Linked DNA regions of Parabacteroides chongii. The protein of the gene in region 1 interacts with the protein of each later gene in a pairwise test. Links are inferred from orthologs where the notes say so. Each region holds a gene or a part of one and is shown in the gene's direction. Other genes may lie near its edges. The genes, in order: pepT and tpiA.

Region 1 (7,770 bases):
ATTTGTGACATCCTTCGTAAAAGCCATTTCTTTGTAATGTTTCCAGATTCTCTCCCAGGCATTTGCCGGTTACCGTCCGGACATCCAGGTTTAGTACACCTTTCAGTTTCTCCATAATAGCTGGAACACCTCCGGCATACCAAAAATATTCGCCGGGCCAGAAACCGCTGGGGCGAATATTTAATAAAAATGGAATCTCTCTGTGGATCTCGTCGAATAGTTCGGCAGGAAGTTCGATGCCTAATTCATGTGCAACAGCCGGTAAATGCAACAGGCTGTTACTGGAACCGGCAATGGCGGCATGTACCATAATCGCATTTCTGAAAGCGTCGATTGTCAGAATGTCGGATGGCATTAATTCCTCTTTTGCCAGTTCGACGGAACGTTGACCGGCATTTCGGGATATCTCTTTTAAATAATGTATATGCGTGGGGATCAAAGCAGAGCCCGGCAATGCGATACCTAATGCTTCCGCCATGACCTGCATGGTAGAGGCGGTTCCCATAAACGAGCAGGCTCCGCAAGTCGGGCAAGCGTCTTTTTTGTAGGCGAAGAATTGCTCTTCGCTAATTTCTTTTCGCTCATACCGGGCACTGTATGTTCCGATTTGTTCCAATGTCAGCAGGTTGGGGCCGGCTTTCATTATACCTCCGGGCAGGAGAAGTGCCGGCATATTCAAACGTGCGATAGCCATCAGATGAGCAGGAACCGATTTGTCGCAACTAGTAATGAATACTCCTGCATCGAAAGGGGTTGCTTTGACGTGTATCTCCATCATGGCTGCCATCAGGTCACGCGATACCAGTGAATAATTCATGCCGTCATGCCCTTGCGCTTCACCGTCACAAATGTCAGTAACGTAATAATTGGCAGGCCGTCCGCCGGCATCGTTGATGCCTTTACCGACTTCGTCTACCAGCTTGTTCAGATGGGCACTTCCTGGATGGCTCTGTCCATAACTGCTTTCAACGATGACCTGTGGTTTGCTGAGCTCTTCGATGCTCCAGCCGCTACCGAGACGAAGTGAATCGAGCTCCGGTGCCAGCTTACGTAATTCCTGACTTTTCATATATTTCTTTATTAACCGAAGAACAGATGTTCTATTAGTATTTTTGCTCCGATACCGATCAGGATCAATCCGCCGATCAGGTCGAGTTTTAAATCCACTTTGCGCCCGAAGCGACTCCCGAAATAAACGCCGGAAACCGACATCAGGAATGTGACGATCCCGATCAGTGAAGCCTGGATGATGATATCTGATTTCAGAATTGCCAGCGAGATACCGATAGCCAACGCATCGATGCTGGTGGCTATGGATAGTCCGAACAGTGTCTTGTTACAAAGCGGATTCGTTTTGCAATCTTCATCTTCTTCCTGCGTGCTGTCGTAAATCATTTTACCGCCCAGATAAAGTAACAGGATAAATGCGATCCAGTGGTCGAAGGCTGTGATGTATTTCTGGAATCCGACACCCGCTAGATACCCTAAAACCGTCATTGTGGCCTGTGTGATACCCATAAAAGAACCGATCTTCACCATATTGCAAACAGTGCAGTTTCGGATAACGGCACCTCCGGTTACAGACACGGCTAAACTATCCATCGACAGTCCGATGGCTAGTAACACTATTTCTATAATTGACATAAATTAAAAGAGTAGTGTGTTCATATTTCTGATTCTATCTTATAATTGTTTCTGTTTGACGAATTTCGGGAAATCAGTTCACCGATGAATCCTGCCAGGAACATTTGGGTTCCCAGAATCATTGCAGTAAGCGAAATATAGAAATACGGGGAATTAGTTACCAATGGGCGCAGATCACCGGAGAACATGGATATAAGTTTCATGGTCAATACGAAAACCAGCGCGATGAAACCGATAAAGAACATCACGCTCCCCCATAGTCCGAAGAAATGCATCGGTTTCTTTCCGAATTTGGAAGTGAACCATAAGGTGATCAGGTCGAGATAACCATTCACAAAACGGTTCAGCCCGAATTTGGTTGTTCCGTATTTGCGTGCCTGGTGCTGTACTACTTTTTCGCCTATCTTATGGAATCCGGCAATCTTCGCCAGATAGGGAATATACCGGTGCATATCATTATACACCTCGATATTTTTTATTACGACACTCTTGTAGGCTTTCAGTCCGCAGTTGAAATCGTGCAGGTTGTTTATGCCAGAGAATTTGCGCGCAGTCGCATTGAACAGTTTGGTCGGGATTGTCTTGGATAGCGGGTCGTAGCGTTTCTTCTTCCATCCGGAAACAAGATCGTATCCATCTTCCTTGATCATGCGGTATAGTTCGGGTATCTCGTCCGGACTGTCCTGCAGATCGGCATCCATGGTGATGACGACATCTCCTTTTGCACGTTGGAAACCGCAATGCAATCCGGGAGATTTGCCGTAATTCCGGCGGAATTTGATCGCTCTGATACAAGAGTTCTTTTGTTGTAACTCCTGGATCACTTCCCATGAATTGTCTGTGCTGCCGTCGTTTACAAATATAATTTCGTAAGTAAAGTTATGTTCTTTCATTACCCGCTCTATCCATGCTTCCAATTCTGGTAGAGACTCGGCTTCGTTGTACAACGGAATAACTACTGATATATCCATTATTGTATTGTTTCTCCTTATTGTTCTTGTCTGATTGCACCGGTTTCATTGTTCCTGCACAAAATGGCTGCTACCGGTATCGATAGTATGATTCCATAGAATATATTATTGAAAATACCTTGAATAGCCATGTGGATAGGAGTGAAGTTGGTTTTTCCGATCGTTTCCATTACTTCGGTACTGACCTGCGAATCTTTCAGGATATCCATCATCTGACTCACGGAGTTTGCCAGAAAATCAGCAGGTGCGATGAACTGGAAAAATACGAAATGTTCCAAAGCTACGATCAGGGCTGCGAAAAAATACAGCATTGTTCCGAAACGCCAGGCATGAAAGAAACTGATCTTTCCGCCGATATCCTGTTTATATCGTTTTGTCAGATAGTAAGCGATGAATGGTACTGTCAGAGTAAGCACTATATATATAATGTTTAGCGCAGGAACCGTGTTACTGAAAATAAAGAACAAGTATTTTATCACCCAGAAAATTCCCATGGCTAATCCATAAGTCATCGCGCTTTTTAATAGTAGACCTTTATTTTCTTCCATTATATTGCTGTTTTAAAGTTTCTATCAGCAAAATTAATCCTTTTGTTATAATATACAATGTATAACAATAAAAAAGAGGAAGCTTATTTGAATAAACTTCCTCATTTCTGAGCCTCTTGTCGGATTCGAACCAACGACCCCGAGATTACAAATCACGTGCTCTGGCCAACTGAGCTAAAGAGGCAAGTGGGTAAGCTTACTACATCGCGCCGCTACAACCAAGTACCCTTGCTGCGGTCAAGCCCTGGGGGATTCCGAGGGAGCATGCCGTGTAGGACTTACCCGGGTGCAAAAGTAGATATTATTTTTTACAAAACAAGCGTTTTCCTCTCTGGTAAGTGATATTTGTTTCTAAGTGACTGTAATCCTTTTGTTTTCTGTGTAGTTAAAAAATGTTTAGGTAGTTCCTCGCTGTTTTTTGTCGACAAATAAATTTAATAGTAAACCTGGTTTATCAAAGCACAACAGGAGGGACAACCCTTTTTATTACTGAGCATGAACCTAAGTCAACCTCTTTTATATATTAGACTGGAAGTAGTCAACTAAAATCGTTAAACTACAATTAGATAGAGTTTCATAATATATGGAACTAATGTTTCACAATATATGGAATAAAAGTTTCATAATATATGGAATTAAAGTTTCGTAATTTGTGAAACTGTATTTAGGTTGTACTGTTTAGACTGTTCAAGTGAGAGCAAAGGATAAGGTTGTCGGCTTGCGAAAAAGCGTGGGTCAGTCATATTTTTTGATAGATTATGATCTACTCTGGTATATGTATAAATATTCTTGTAACTTTGTGCCCAAATTCAAAAATCAAAAACACTAAGGACAATGGGTGGTTTTTTCGGAACTATTTCTAACTCAGCCTGTGCCACCGATTTATTTTACGGCACAGACTATAATTCCCATTTGGGAACCCGCCGAGGCGGTATGGCAACTCTTCACGAAGGCGTATTCAAACGTTCGATCCATAACCTCGAAAATTCTTATTTCCGTACTCGTTTTGAAAGTGAACTGGAAAAATTTTTGGGAAATTCCGGTATAGGTATCATTAGTGATACTGATCCTCAACCTATCTTCATTAATTCTCATTTAGGTAAATATGCAGTTGTAACGGTCGCTAAGGTGAATAACCTCGAAGAACTGCAGAATGAACTGTTGGATAAAGGTTGTCACTTCTCTGAAATGAGTTCCGGACAGATCAATCAGACAGAGTTGATATCCTTACTTGTTTCCCAGGGAAAGACATTTGTTGAAGGTATAGAAATTGTATTCGAAAAAATAAAAGGCTCCTGTTCGATGCTTATCCTGACAGAGGAAGGTATTATTGCAGCACGTGATAAATGGGGACGTACTCCGGTGCTGATCGGAAAGAAGGAAGGGGCATATGCCGCATCTAGCGAACCTTGTAGTTTCCCGAACCTGGGTTACGAGATAGAATATAATGTAGGACCGGGTGAGATCGTAATGCTTACTGCCGATAAGATGACACAGTTGCGTAAACCGAACGATAAGATGCAGGTTTGTTCGTTCCTGTGGGTTTATTACGGTTATCCGGTGTCTGAGTATGAGGGAGTAAATGTAGATGCTTCCCGTTATGCAAGCGGTTTGGCGATGGCAAAAAAGGATGAAGTGGATGCTGATTTTGTTTCCGGTATTCCTGATTCCGGTATCGGTATGGCTTTGGGATATGCTGAAGGAAAAGGCATTCCTTACCGTCGTGCTATCGTTAAATATACACCGACCTGGCCACGTAGTTTTACTCCGGCCAACCAGGCTGTCCGTGATCTGGTAGCTAAGATGAAGTTGATCCCGAATCGTCATCTTTTGAATGGCAAGCGTGTTATTTTCTGTGATGACTCGATTGTTCGTGGGACGCAGCTTCGCGATAATGTGAATATATTGTATGGATATGGTGCGAAAGAGGTACATATGAGAATCGGATGTCCTCCAATCCTGCATGCTTGTCCGTTTGTCGGTTTCTCTGCTTCCAAGTCACATCTCGAACTGATTGCCCGCCGGATTGTCAAAGAACTGGAAGGGGATGATGCAAAGGATTTGGATAAATATGCAACAACCGGAACCGAACAGTATAACCAGCTGGTAGAACGTATCCGTGAAAAGCTGAATATTACAACATTGAAATTCAATACGGTTGAAGACTTGATCGCCTCGATCGGCTTGCCGAAGGAATGTGTTTGTACACATTGCTATAATGGTAATGGTTGTTTTTAACTACTTTTCCCTTGATGGAAAAGTAGGCAAAAGATCAAGGCTGCACCGACTTCGCTGTTACGGTGAAAGACTATGCTGAAAAATCCGAAACTCGCTGCGCTCAGACAACGGATTTTTTTAACCGCTTCGTCTTTTTCCTCCGCGGGTGTAGCCTTGATCTTTTGGTTACTTTTGGATCAAGCCAAAAGTAACATTCAATTTATTTTGTTATTCGTTGCTCTTTATCTACTTTTATGCTTTAAATATAAAAGTATAACTTATGACAGTATTAGATAGATTTCTGAAGTATGTCACGTTCGAAACCCAATCGGACGAAGAGACACGTACAACACCGAGTACTCCGGGACAGCGAGTATTTGCAGAAGCATTAGTAAAAGAACTGGAAGAGTTAGGTCTGGAAGATATTTCTTTGGATGACAATAGTTATCTGATGGCCACCCTTCCTGCCAATACGGATAAAAAAATACCGACCATCGGTTTTATAGCCCATTTGGATACCAGTCCGGATATGTCGGGAAAGGATGTGACTCCGCGTATCGTTAATTATAAAGGCGGCGATATTGTATTGTGTGCCGAAGAAAATGTCGTTCTTTCTCCGCTTATGTTCCCTGAACTGAATGATTATAAGGACCAGGATATTATTGTAACCAACGGTAAAACCCTGTTGGGAGCAGACGATAAAGCAGGAGTAGCAGCCATTATCGGAGCAATCCAGTATCTGAAAGAACATCCGGAGATTGAGCACGGAAAGATTCGCATCGGCTTTACTCCCGATGAAGAGATAGGAGAGGGTGCCAATCATTTTGATGTAGAGAAGTTCGGTTGCGAATGGGCCTATACGATTGACGGCGGACAGATCGGTGAACTGGAATATGAAAACTTCAATGCTGCTGTTGCCAAAATCACTTTCAAAGGGCTGAATGTCCATCCGGGTTATGCAAAGAACAAGATGCTGAATGCTTCACTGCTGGCTATTGAGTTCGCTTCCTGGTTGCCTGCTTCACAACGTCCAGAACATACACAAGGATATGAAGGTTTCTATCATCTGACCAATATGTCGGGCACGGTAGAAGAGGCTTCTTTATCTTATATTATCCGTGATCACGTACGTACCTTGTTCGAAGAGAAGAAAAAACAGCTGGAAATGTGGGTGAAACGTATGAACGAAATTCATCCGGGCAGTACGAGTCTGGAACTGCGTGACCAGTATTATAATATGCGTGAAGTGGTTGAACCGAAGAAGCATATCGTGGACCTGGCATTCGAAGCGATGGAAGCAGTCGGTGTCAAACCGTTGGTTAAACCGATTCGTGGCGGTACGGACGGAGCACGTCTGTCGTTTATGGGATTGCCTTGTCCGAATATATTTGCGGGCGGTCTGAATTTCCACGGACGTTATGAGTTCCTTCCGGTCAACTCGCTGGAAAAAAGTATGCAAACAATCATAAAAATAACCGAGCTGTCAGCTCAAAAATCTTAAACGAAATTAATAACATGAAGACGACTCCGTTTACCGATGTGCATATCGCATTGGGAGCAAAAATGCACGAATTTGCCGGCTATAACATGCCAATCGAGTATACCGGCATCATTGATGAACACATGACCGTTGTGAATGGCGTAGGTGTATTCGACGTATCTCACATGGGCGAATTTTGGGTGAAAGGTCCGAACGCTTTGGCTTTTATCCAGAGTATTACTTCCAACGACGCATCTGTTTTACCTTTAGGCAAAGCACAGTATACCTGCTTCCCGAACGATAAAGGAGGTATTGTGGATGACCTGTTGGTTTACCACTTCGAACCGGAAAAGTATTTACTGGTAGTAAATGCCGGTAATATCGCAAAAGACTGGGATTGGTGCGTTAGCCATAACACAGTAGGAGCAGAACTGGAAAACTCTTCCGACCGTACTGCCCAGCTCGCTATACAGGGACCGAAAGCTGTTGAAGTACTTCAGCGTCTGACTCCGGTCGATCTTTCTTCCATCCCTTATTATTCTTTTGTAACAGGTGAGTTTGCCGGTTGTAAGAATGTGATTATTTCCAATACGGGTTATACCGGTGCGGGTGGTTTCGAATTGTATTTCTACCTGGATGATGCGATGACTATCTGGAATGCTATCTTTGAAGCCGGTAAGCCGGAAGGTATCAAACCGATCGGTTTGGGTGCACGCGATACGCTTCGTCTAGAAATGGGATTCTGCCTGTATGGTAACGACCTGGATGATACGACATCTCCGATCGAAGCCGGTTTGGGTTGGATCACTAAATTTGTAGACGGTAAGGACTTTACCAACCGTGCAGAACTGGAACGTCAGAAGAAAGAGGGTGTGACACGTAAACTGTGTGCATTTGAATTGGTAGACAA
Region 2 (7,815 bases), 3.2 Mb from region 1 along the record:
CTATGTGGTGTATCCGCTGATCGAAGGAAGTGAGAAGCTGGATTATAAGAATTTGGAAGATGGATTCGAAACCTTTAAGGAAGTCTTTCCCGAATATAAAGTCTGTATGGTACACGGAAAGATGAAAGCAGCGGATAAAGAGACGGAAATGCAGAAATTCATTACCGGAGAGGCACAGATATTGATGGCTACGACAGTGATAGAGGTGGGCGTGAATGTGCCGAATGCTTCCGTGATGGTGATTGAAAGTGCTGAGCGTTTCGGCTTGTCGCAGCTACATCAGTTGCGTGGTCGGGTGGGACGTGGTGCAGAGCAGTCCTATTGCATCCTTGTCTCTTCTTATAAATTAAGCAATGATACCCGTAAGCGTCTGGAAATAATGGTGAACAGCAATAACGGATTTGAAATAGCCGAGGCCGATCTCCGTCTCCGGGGACATGGTGATCTGGAAGGAACGCAGCAAAGCGGAGAGGGACTGGACCTTAAAATAGCGAATCTGGCAGCCGATGGTCAGATACTTCAATATGCCCGCGATATTGCACAGGAAGTTTTGGACAAAGATCCGGAGTTACTGTCCGAACCTAACCGGATTTTGAACGAAAGGTTAAAAACTCTTTTCACAAGAAAGATAAACTGGGGAATGATTAGTTGATGTGTTTTAAAACATATTTTCGGCAGAGCTTTTGTTTTTCAATGTAATACGGGTGTGGTTTTAAGTTTCTTTACTTTCATTGCAGAAATTTTTCCGGATTGTGTTTTGTCAACTTGCTCAAAATAACGAACTTTGGTCGATTTGTAAAAAATAGGGTCTGTTTCACAGCTTATTTTACTCCTGGATTCCATTTCGAAAAATGATAAAAATGAAGATAAGAACACTACTTTTTATTTGTTGTACTACCCTCATGGCATCGGCAGTTTCGGCACAGCCTAAAGGGGAAGATACTCCAAAGCAGACTATACATATAGTGAAAATGGACAAACGCGTATCCGAACTGATGGCTGACCGCGTCACTATCCGTAAAGATATGGGTTTGAAAGAACTGGCCGAAATCAATGCCCGTGTTGATGAAACACTGGCTGATAAAGAAGCTCTCATGTTTCCCGCAGACGAGTTGTACGGCTCAAATTGGGATACCCGTTGGGTTGATCCTTTCCGTGGTGGCTCCAAAGTAGAAATGCCTGATTCATGTGAAATAGATTGTTCGACATTTATACTTCCCATTGATACTATGACACGGGTTACTTCCAAATATGGTCCTCGCCGTCGCCGTATGCATAAGGGGATTGACCTGAAGGTTCAGATCGGTGATACGATCCGTGCCGCATTTGACGGAAAAGTCCGTATTCGTAATTTCGAACGTCGTGGATACGGCAATTATCTGGTGGTTCGCCATCCGAACGGACTGGAAACTGTATACGGTCATTTATCGAAAATGTTAGTGGATGTAAATGATATTGTACGCGCAGGTGATCCGATCGCATTAGGAGGAAATACCGGACGTTCTACCGGTTCCCATCTTCACTTTGAAACCCGCTTCCTGGGACAGGCTATCAATCCGGCCGACATTATTGACTTCGAAAACTCTGTGCCTCACCAGGATACTTATGTATTCCATAATATAAAGATTAACGGACGCAAGAGTAATATTTATACTTCTTCCAGCGACCAGATGGTTTACCACCGTGTGAAATCGGGTGATACGCTGGGTAAGATTGCACGTATGTACGGAACCAGCGTGAATGAGCTTTGCCGTTTGAACGGTATTAAGAGTACTTCAATGCTTCGCTTAGGTCAGTCTATTCGGTGCAGTGCAGGTAGAAGTTCAAGCGTAGCTGCTAAATCGGAAACTAAACCGGCTGCAGCAAAAGCAACGACGACTGTGGCTGCTAAAACAACTAAGACAACAACCGTAGAGGCCGTAACACCTGTTGCTTCATTGACAGGAAATGCTTCAACAGCTCAGGTTGCAGAACCTGTTTATCACCGTATCAAAAGTGGTGATACACTGGGAGCTTTGGCGGCTAAATATGGAACAACTGTCAGCAAGTTGTGTGAGATGAACGGAATATCCAAGACAACCGTATTGAAACTGGGACGTTCCATCCGTTGTAAATAAGTTATTTTTAAGATAAAGGAAAGGCACAGCTGGAAACAACATCTGTGCCTTTGTTGTTTTTTTACTATCTTTGCGGCATAATATATTTAGTATATGGCTGATACGAAAGAACAGTTCGAAAAAGTGATCTCCCAGTGCCGGGAGTTGTTCGAAAAGAAGTTGAAAGATTACGGTCCTTCTTGGCGGATCATGCGTCCCCAGTCGTTGACCGACCAGATATTTATTAAGGCAAACCGTATCCGTAGCCTTGAGATCAAAGGGGTGAGCATGGTGGATGAAGGGATACGTCCCGAGTTTGTAGCCATCGTTAATTATGGCGTGATCGGATTGATCCAGCTGGCTAAAGGTTTTTCAGATACCACGGATATGACGAACGAGGAAGCATTGGCATTGTATGATAAATACATTACGGAGACCAAAGAGTTGATGTATGCCAAGAATCATGATTACGACGAAGCGTGGCGAAGCATGCGTATCAGTTCTTATACCGACCTGATCCTGATGAAAATCTATCGTACCAAGCAGATCGAAAGCCACGGCGGCAAAACAATCGTTTCGGAGGGCGTGGATGCCAATTATATGGATATGATTAATTATGCCCTGTTCGGTTTGATCAAACTGGAATACGGCGAAGAGTAATATATGAACTATAAAGAGACTGCAATAAAGATACTGACAGAGTGCAGCCGTCTGCTGATCGGAGTCGTATTTATTTTCTCCGGTTTTGTAAAGGCGGTCGATCCGGTGGGAGGAGCCATTAAGATAGGCGATTATCTGACTTCTTTCGGATTGGATATGTTGCAGCCTTTTACCGCCCTCGTTTCTTTTGCCCTCTCTGCTGCCGAGTTTGCGATGGGTGTCTGCATGCTTTTAGGGGTGTATCGTCGCTATAACTCTTTCCTTGTTTTACTTTTCATGGTGTTCATGACGCCGCTGACGTTATATCTAGCCTTGTTCAATCCGGTTTCCGACTGTGGTTGTTTCGGGGATGCGATTGTGATTTCCAACTGGGAGACTTTCTTCAAGAATCTGGTCCTGTCTGCTGCTGCCATCATGGTATTTATGCATTCCGGTAAGATGTTCCAGTGTTTTACCTATAAGGTGTATTGGTTCGTGGCCTTGTTTTCCTACTTTTTCTGTATAGGTTTTGCTTACTGGAATTACAACCATCTGCCGGTGATGGATTTCCGGCCTTATAAAATAGGAGCAAATATACCGCAATTGATGTCTATTCCGGAAGGAGCGCCTGAAGACGAGTATAAGTATACCTTTGTTTATGAGAAAGAGGGTGTCAAGAAGGAGTTTTCATTGGAAGATTATCCTTCTGAGGACAGTACCTGGACCTTTGTCGAATCGAAGACCGAACTGATAAAGAATGGATATGAGCCTCCCGTGGCTTCCTTTAATATCTATGACGGGGAAGGTGACGATGTGACCGACGATATATTGCATAACCCGCAACCGGTCCTCTTGCTGATAGCTCCGAAACTGGAAAAGGCAAACGACGAAAAGATCGATGAAATAAACGGTGTGTATGATTATGCGCTCGAACATGAATTGCCCTTTTATTGCGTGACCGGTTCTTCCCCTGAAATGATCGACGAATGGAGTGACAATACCGGGGCTGAATATCCGTTCCGTATGGCAGACGAAGTGTTGCTGAAAACGATTATCCGTTCCAATCCCGGACTGGTGCTGTTGAAAGACGGTACGGTGATGGCTAAATGGCATTATAACGATATCCCCGATGAGGAACATGTAAAGTCCGTCATAGAAGAACATCTGAACGGGAGTGAAACAAAAGAGAAAGAAGATGGCTGGCTTGTTACCATCCTATCGACTTTTACCGTACCTTTGCTGCTCGTTTGGGTATATGACTTTTTCCGTTTCCGCCGGAGACGGAGAGCTGAGGCTGAATAAAAGATTTTATTGTATTTATATATTTAATTAATTAAGTCATGAGAAAGAATATTGTTGCAGGAAACTGGAAGATGAACACTACTCTTCAGGAAGGCCTGGAATTAGCAAAAGGATTAAATGAAGCCCTGAAAGGCAAAGCTATCAACTGTGATGTAATCATCGGTACTCCGTTCACTCATTTGGCAAGCGTTGCTGCTGCTATCGATACAGATAAGATCGGTGTCGCTGCAGAAAACTGTGCAGACAAGGAAAAAGGAGCTTACACTGGTGAAGTTTCTGCTGCTATGGTTGCTTCTACAGGAGCTAAATATGTGATCCTGGGTCACTCTGAAAGACGTGCTTACTACCACGAAACTCCGGCTATCCTGAAAACGAAAGTTGAATTGGCTCTGGCTAACGGCCTGACTCCGATCTTCTGTATCGGTGAAGTGCTGGAAGAGAGAGAAGCAGGCAAACACTTCGAAGTGGTTGACGCACAGATCAAAGAATCTTTGTTCGATCTTTCTGCTGAAGATTTCGGCAAGATTGTATTGGCTTACGAACCGGTTTGGGCAATTGGTACAGGTAAGACTGCTTCTGCTGAACAGGCTGAAGAAATCCACGCTCATATCCGCGCAACATTAGCTGCTAAATATGGTCAGGAAATAGCTGACAACTGCACTATCCTGTATGGTGGTAGCTGTAACGGTGGCAACGCTAAAGAATTGTTCTCTAAACCGAACGTAGACGGTGGTCTGATCGGTGGTGCTTCTTTGGCTGTTGATAAATTCATGCCGATCATCGAAGCATTTTAATATTTCATTCATTTGTAAAATGTATTGAAACAAATAAACCGGACGCAGATGACGCAGACACGCGCAGTCTGCGTCCGGTAAATATTGGCTTTACACTAAAAAGAATCGCAATGAAGAAATTCCCTTGTATCGCTTTATTATTCATGTTGCTGGCCTGTGTGACCGGAGCGTCTGCACAGATAAGTACGGATGGATCGGCTCAGACGATCTTTGACGACTTGCAAACATCGAAGCCGGGTAAAGGCGAGGTGATTGTCAACCAGCCGGAGGCCCTTCGTAAAATGATCGGAGTGCGTATGTACGGTGAAAATGTCGAGAAGACGGACAGTACTGCTTTCCTGAAGATACAAGGATTCCGGACACAGGTGTTTTCCGGTAATAACCAGCGTAAGTCGAAAGATGAAGCTTTTGAGAAAGAAAAGAAGATCAAGGAACTTTTCCCGACAGTCCCGACTTATGTGACCTATACCGCTCCGTTCTGGAAACTGCGTGTAGGCGATTTCCGTTCACATGAAGAGGCTTATCATATGCAGCGCCTGTTGATGACTGCTTTCCCTTCATTCGGAAAAGAAATGTATATTGTAAAAGAAGAAGTAAGAATCCCTCTGAATTAATATATGCGGAAACTCTTTCGCATCCCATTATATATAACACAGAAATGACAAAAGATATAGACGCAAAGACCTTGGCTGAACGCGAAGAACTGGCTGGCCATTACAAACAAATACTTGGTTTGTTAGGTGAGGATGCCGAACGTGAAGGTCTGCTCAAAACGCCGGAACGTGTAGCTAAGGCTATGCAGTTTTTAACTAAAGGATACAACGAAGACCCTGCCCAGGTATTAGCTTCCGCCATGTTCCAGGAGGAGGATTACAAGCAGATGGTTATTGTAAAGGACATTGATTTCTTCTCTCTTTGTGAACATCATATGTTGCCTTTCTTCGGAAAAGCTCATGTCGCTTATATCCCTAAGAAATATATTACAGGCTTAAGCAAGATTCCCCGTGTAGTGGATATCTTCGCCCGCCGTTTGCAGATACAGGAACGCCTGACGATGCAGATCAAGGATTGTATCCAGCAGACACTCGATCCGCTGGGTGTAATGGTTGTGATCGAAGCACAGCATATGTGCATGCAGATGCGTGGGGTAGAAAAACAAAATTCCCTGACAACGACTTCCGATTTCACAGGTTTCTTCCAGCAGGCAAAGACTCGCGAAGAGTTTATGAACCTGATTAAGAATAATCGGTAGTACTTGCGGGAGGTTGACTTCCTATGCTTAGATGAGCGGCCTGCCATTATTATGACAGTGCTTTGCCACAGGCATGGCAGGAGTCTGCCATAACGATGGCACAACTCTGCCACAGGCATGGCAAAGCACTGCCAACAGCTTGGCAAAATGTTTTTGAACCGACGATGGGATGACTTGTTGCCTGTCTGCGGATTAATCTTTTCGTTTATTCGTCGTATACCTTGCCGTGTTCCCCGATGATCGAACTTAAACAGTTTGAAAGAAATTGGCAGATTGCAATTTTTGTGCTTGCTTCTCTGATTGCTTCCTTGGGTAGCATGATCGAATATCGGTGTGACCGGAAAAAGCTGGATGCCATGAAAGAGGGATTGGAAGAACTGAAAGAGTTTGAAGAAGATGGGCTGGAATAAATTTGCTGCGTTTCAATAAGAAATCCCCTATAGTCGTACTGGATACCCAGGGATGGCATACGAAATGAAGCCGGCTTCCGTTCTTATTTTTGTAACAAATAAATACAGGTTATGAGAAATAGGAGTTGTGTATGGTTCATGTGTGCTTTATTATTCGTTGCTATGGCGGGGAAGGCACAAGTGGTAACGCTGGAGAATGGGGTTAGTATTACTTCTATGCGGTATTCTAAGTTTGCGTTGGATAAGGTCTATCCTTATCAGATGGCTTTAGGAATGCAATATCTGGATAAAGGATGGTATAATTTGTCCAGTAATATAGGATATACGCGAAGAGGCTCTCAGGTAGGAATGGTTACATTACAAGGAGAAGGAGATGTGACACTGAAAGAGAAACTGCATTATCTGACAGTTAGTACGACATTTGATATAAAGAAGACAAGTCGTGACGGCTATACGTTCTTTGTGGGTCTCGGCCCTCGTCTTGATTTCAACTTGAAATCGGTGGCACAAACGTATGTAGATTTTGATCAACATGGCCCGGAAGGGTTTATTCCTACTAAAGAGAAAATAGATGGCTTTTATCCGGTTCTGTTTGGTTTGAAATGTGTAGGCGGTATACGGAAGGATTTCGGGAATATGCAGTTAGGGTTGAATATCGCCTATTTACCTAGTTTTACCCGTCTGGCGGAAGGTGTACGTGACCGGACATTTACTTTTGGATTATCCTTGGGGTATAAATTGGGAGGAAGCAAGGATGACACAGGAACCATCCGCTCTGTTCGTCGCAATAAATAAATCAATGTTATGTAGATAGTCCGGGCTATCTACATAACTAAAATATAGGCTCTGTATTTAGTGTCTTTTGTGACAGGACATAATGGCAAATAACCTTCTCTGATCTTACCGTTCTCGATGGTAAGAGGATAAGCTTTTTTCATAAAACTATGACGCTCATAGGCTTCTCCCTGTTTACTTTCATAGGTGAGGTTGAAGTCTCCGATCGCTTTTGGGGCGAGGTATTTCTGATTGAAACGGAGAGCAAGCATTCCCATCGTGTAGCGCATATTGACTTCAATGCAAGGGTGGATTGCATATGCATCATTTTTGGTTTTGTAAACGATCATGTCTACTCCCAGATATCCGCAATATACATCCCCGTATATACTTTTCAATGCATGAGTAACAGCTTGCTGTATCTGCAGATAGACTTCTTCTCCAACCCAGCGCTTGATCGGTTCGCTCAGATATTCCTGGCTGCCCAGAACATTTCCGGCGTAAGCTCCTTTTTTTACTGTCCCAAAAACAGACAAACCTTCATATGT

Evidence for each region.
Region 2: the proteins of pepT (region 1) and tpiA interact in binary tests that used the Escherichia coli proteins (3 or more experiments, as listed by UniProt). The link is inferred for Parabacteroides chongii from one-to-one orthologs.

The regions. Positions count from the first base shown.
Region 1 is NZ_CP120849.1:5,332,678-5,340,447, reverse strand. The notes cover bases 4,959-7,770. They hold pepT (peptidase T), read left to right. Parts: upstream 4,959-5,660; coding sequence 5,661-6,881; downstream 6,882-7,770. Other genes in these bases: gcvT (glycine cleavage system aminomethyltransferase GcvT), read left to right, coding at 6,896-7,770; P3L47_RS20515 (amidophosphoribosyltransferase), read left to right, coding at 4,959-5,401. Outside these bases: ilvD (dihydroxy-acid dehydratase), read right to left, coding at 1-1,069; P3L47_RS20535 (manganese efflux pump MntP), read right to left, coding at 1,081-1,644; P3L47_RS20530 (glycosyltransferase family 2 protein), read right to left, coding at 1,665-2,615; P3L47_RS20525 (DUF4199 domain-containing protein), read right to left, coding at 2,633-3,163; more of P3L47_RS20515, read left to right, coding at 3,998-4,958. UniProt on the Escherichia coli protein: Cleaves the N-terminal amino acid of tripeptides.
Region 2 is NZ_CP120849.1:2,119,515-2,127,329, forward strand. What follows is about bases 3,097-5,953. They hold tpiA (triose-phosphate isomerase), read left to right. Parts: upstream 3,097-4,075; coding sequence 4,076-4,831; downstream 4,832-5,953. Other genes in these bases: P3L47_RS07990 (BT_3928 family protein), read left to right, coding at 3,097-4,037; P3L47_RS08000 (SPOR domain-containing protein), read left to right, coding at 4,942-5,445; folE (GTP cyclohydrolase I FolE), read left to right, coding at 5,490-5,953. In the rest of the region: ATP-dependent DNA helicase RecG, read left to right, coding at 1-652; P3L47_RS07980 (M23 family metallopeptidase), read left to right, coding at 861-2,117; P3L47_RS07985 (DUF1599 domain-containing protein), read left to right, coding at 2,211-2,756; more of P3L47_RS07990, read left to right, coding at 2,760-3,096; more of folE, read left to right, coding at 5,954-6,083; P3L47_RS08010 (hypothetical protein), read left to right, coding at 6,320-6,493; P3L47_RS08015 (hypothetical protein), read left to right, coding at 6,605-7,288; P3L47_RS08020 (hypothetical protein), read right to left, coding at 7,318-7,815. UniProt on the Escherichia coli protein: Involved in the gluconeogenesis. Catalyzes stereospecifically the conversion of dihydroxyacetone phosphate (DHAP) to D-glyceraldehyde-3-phosphate (G3P).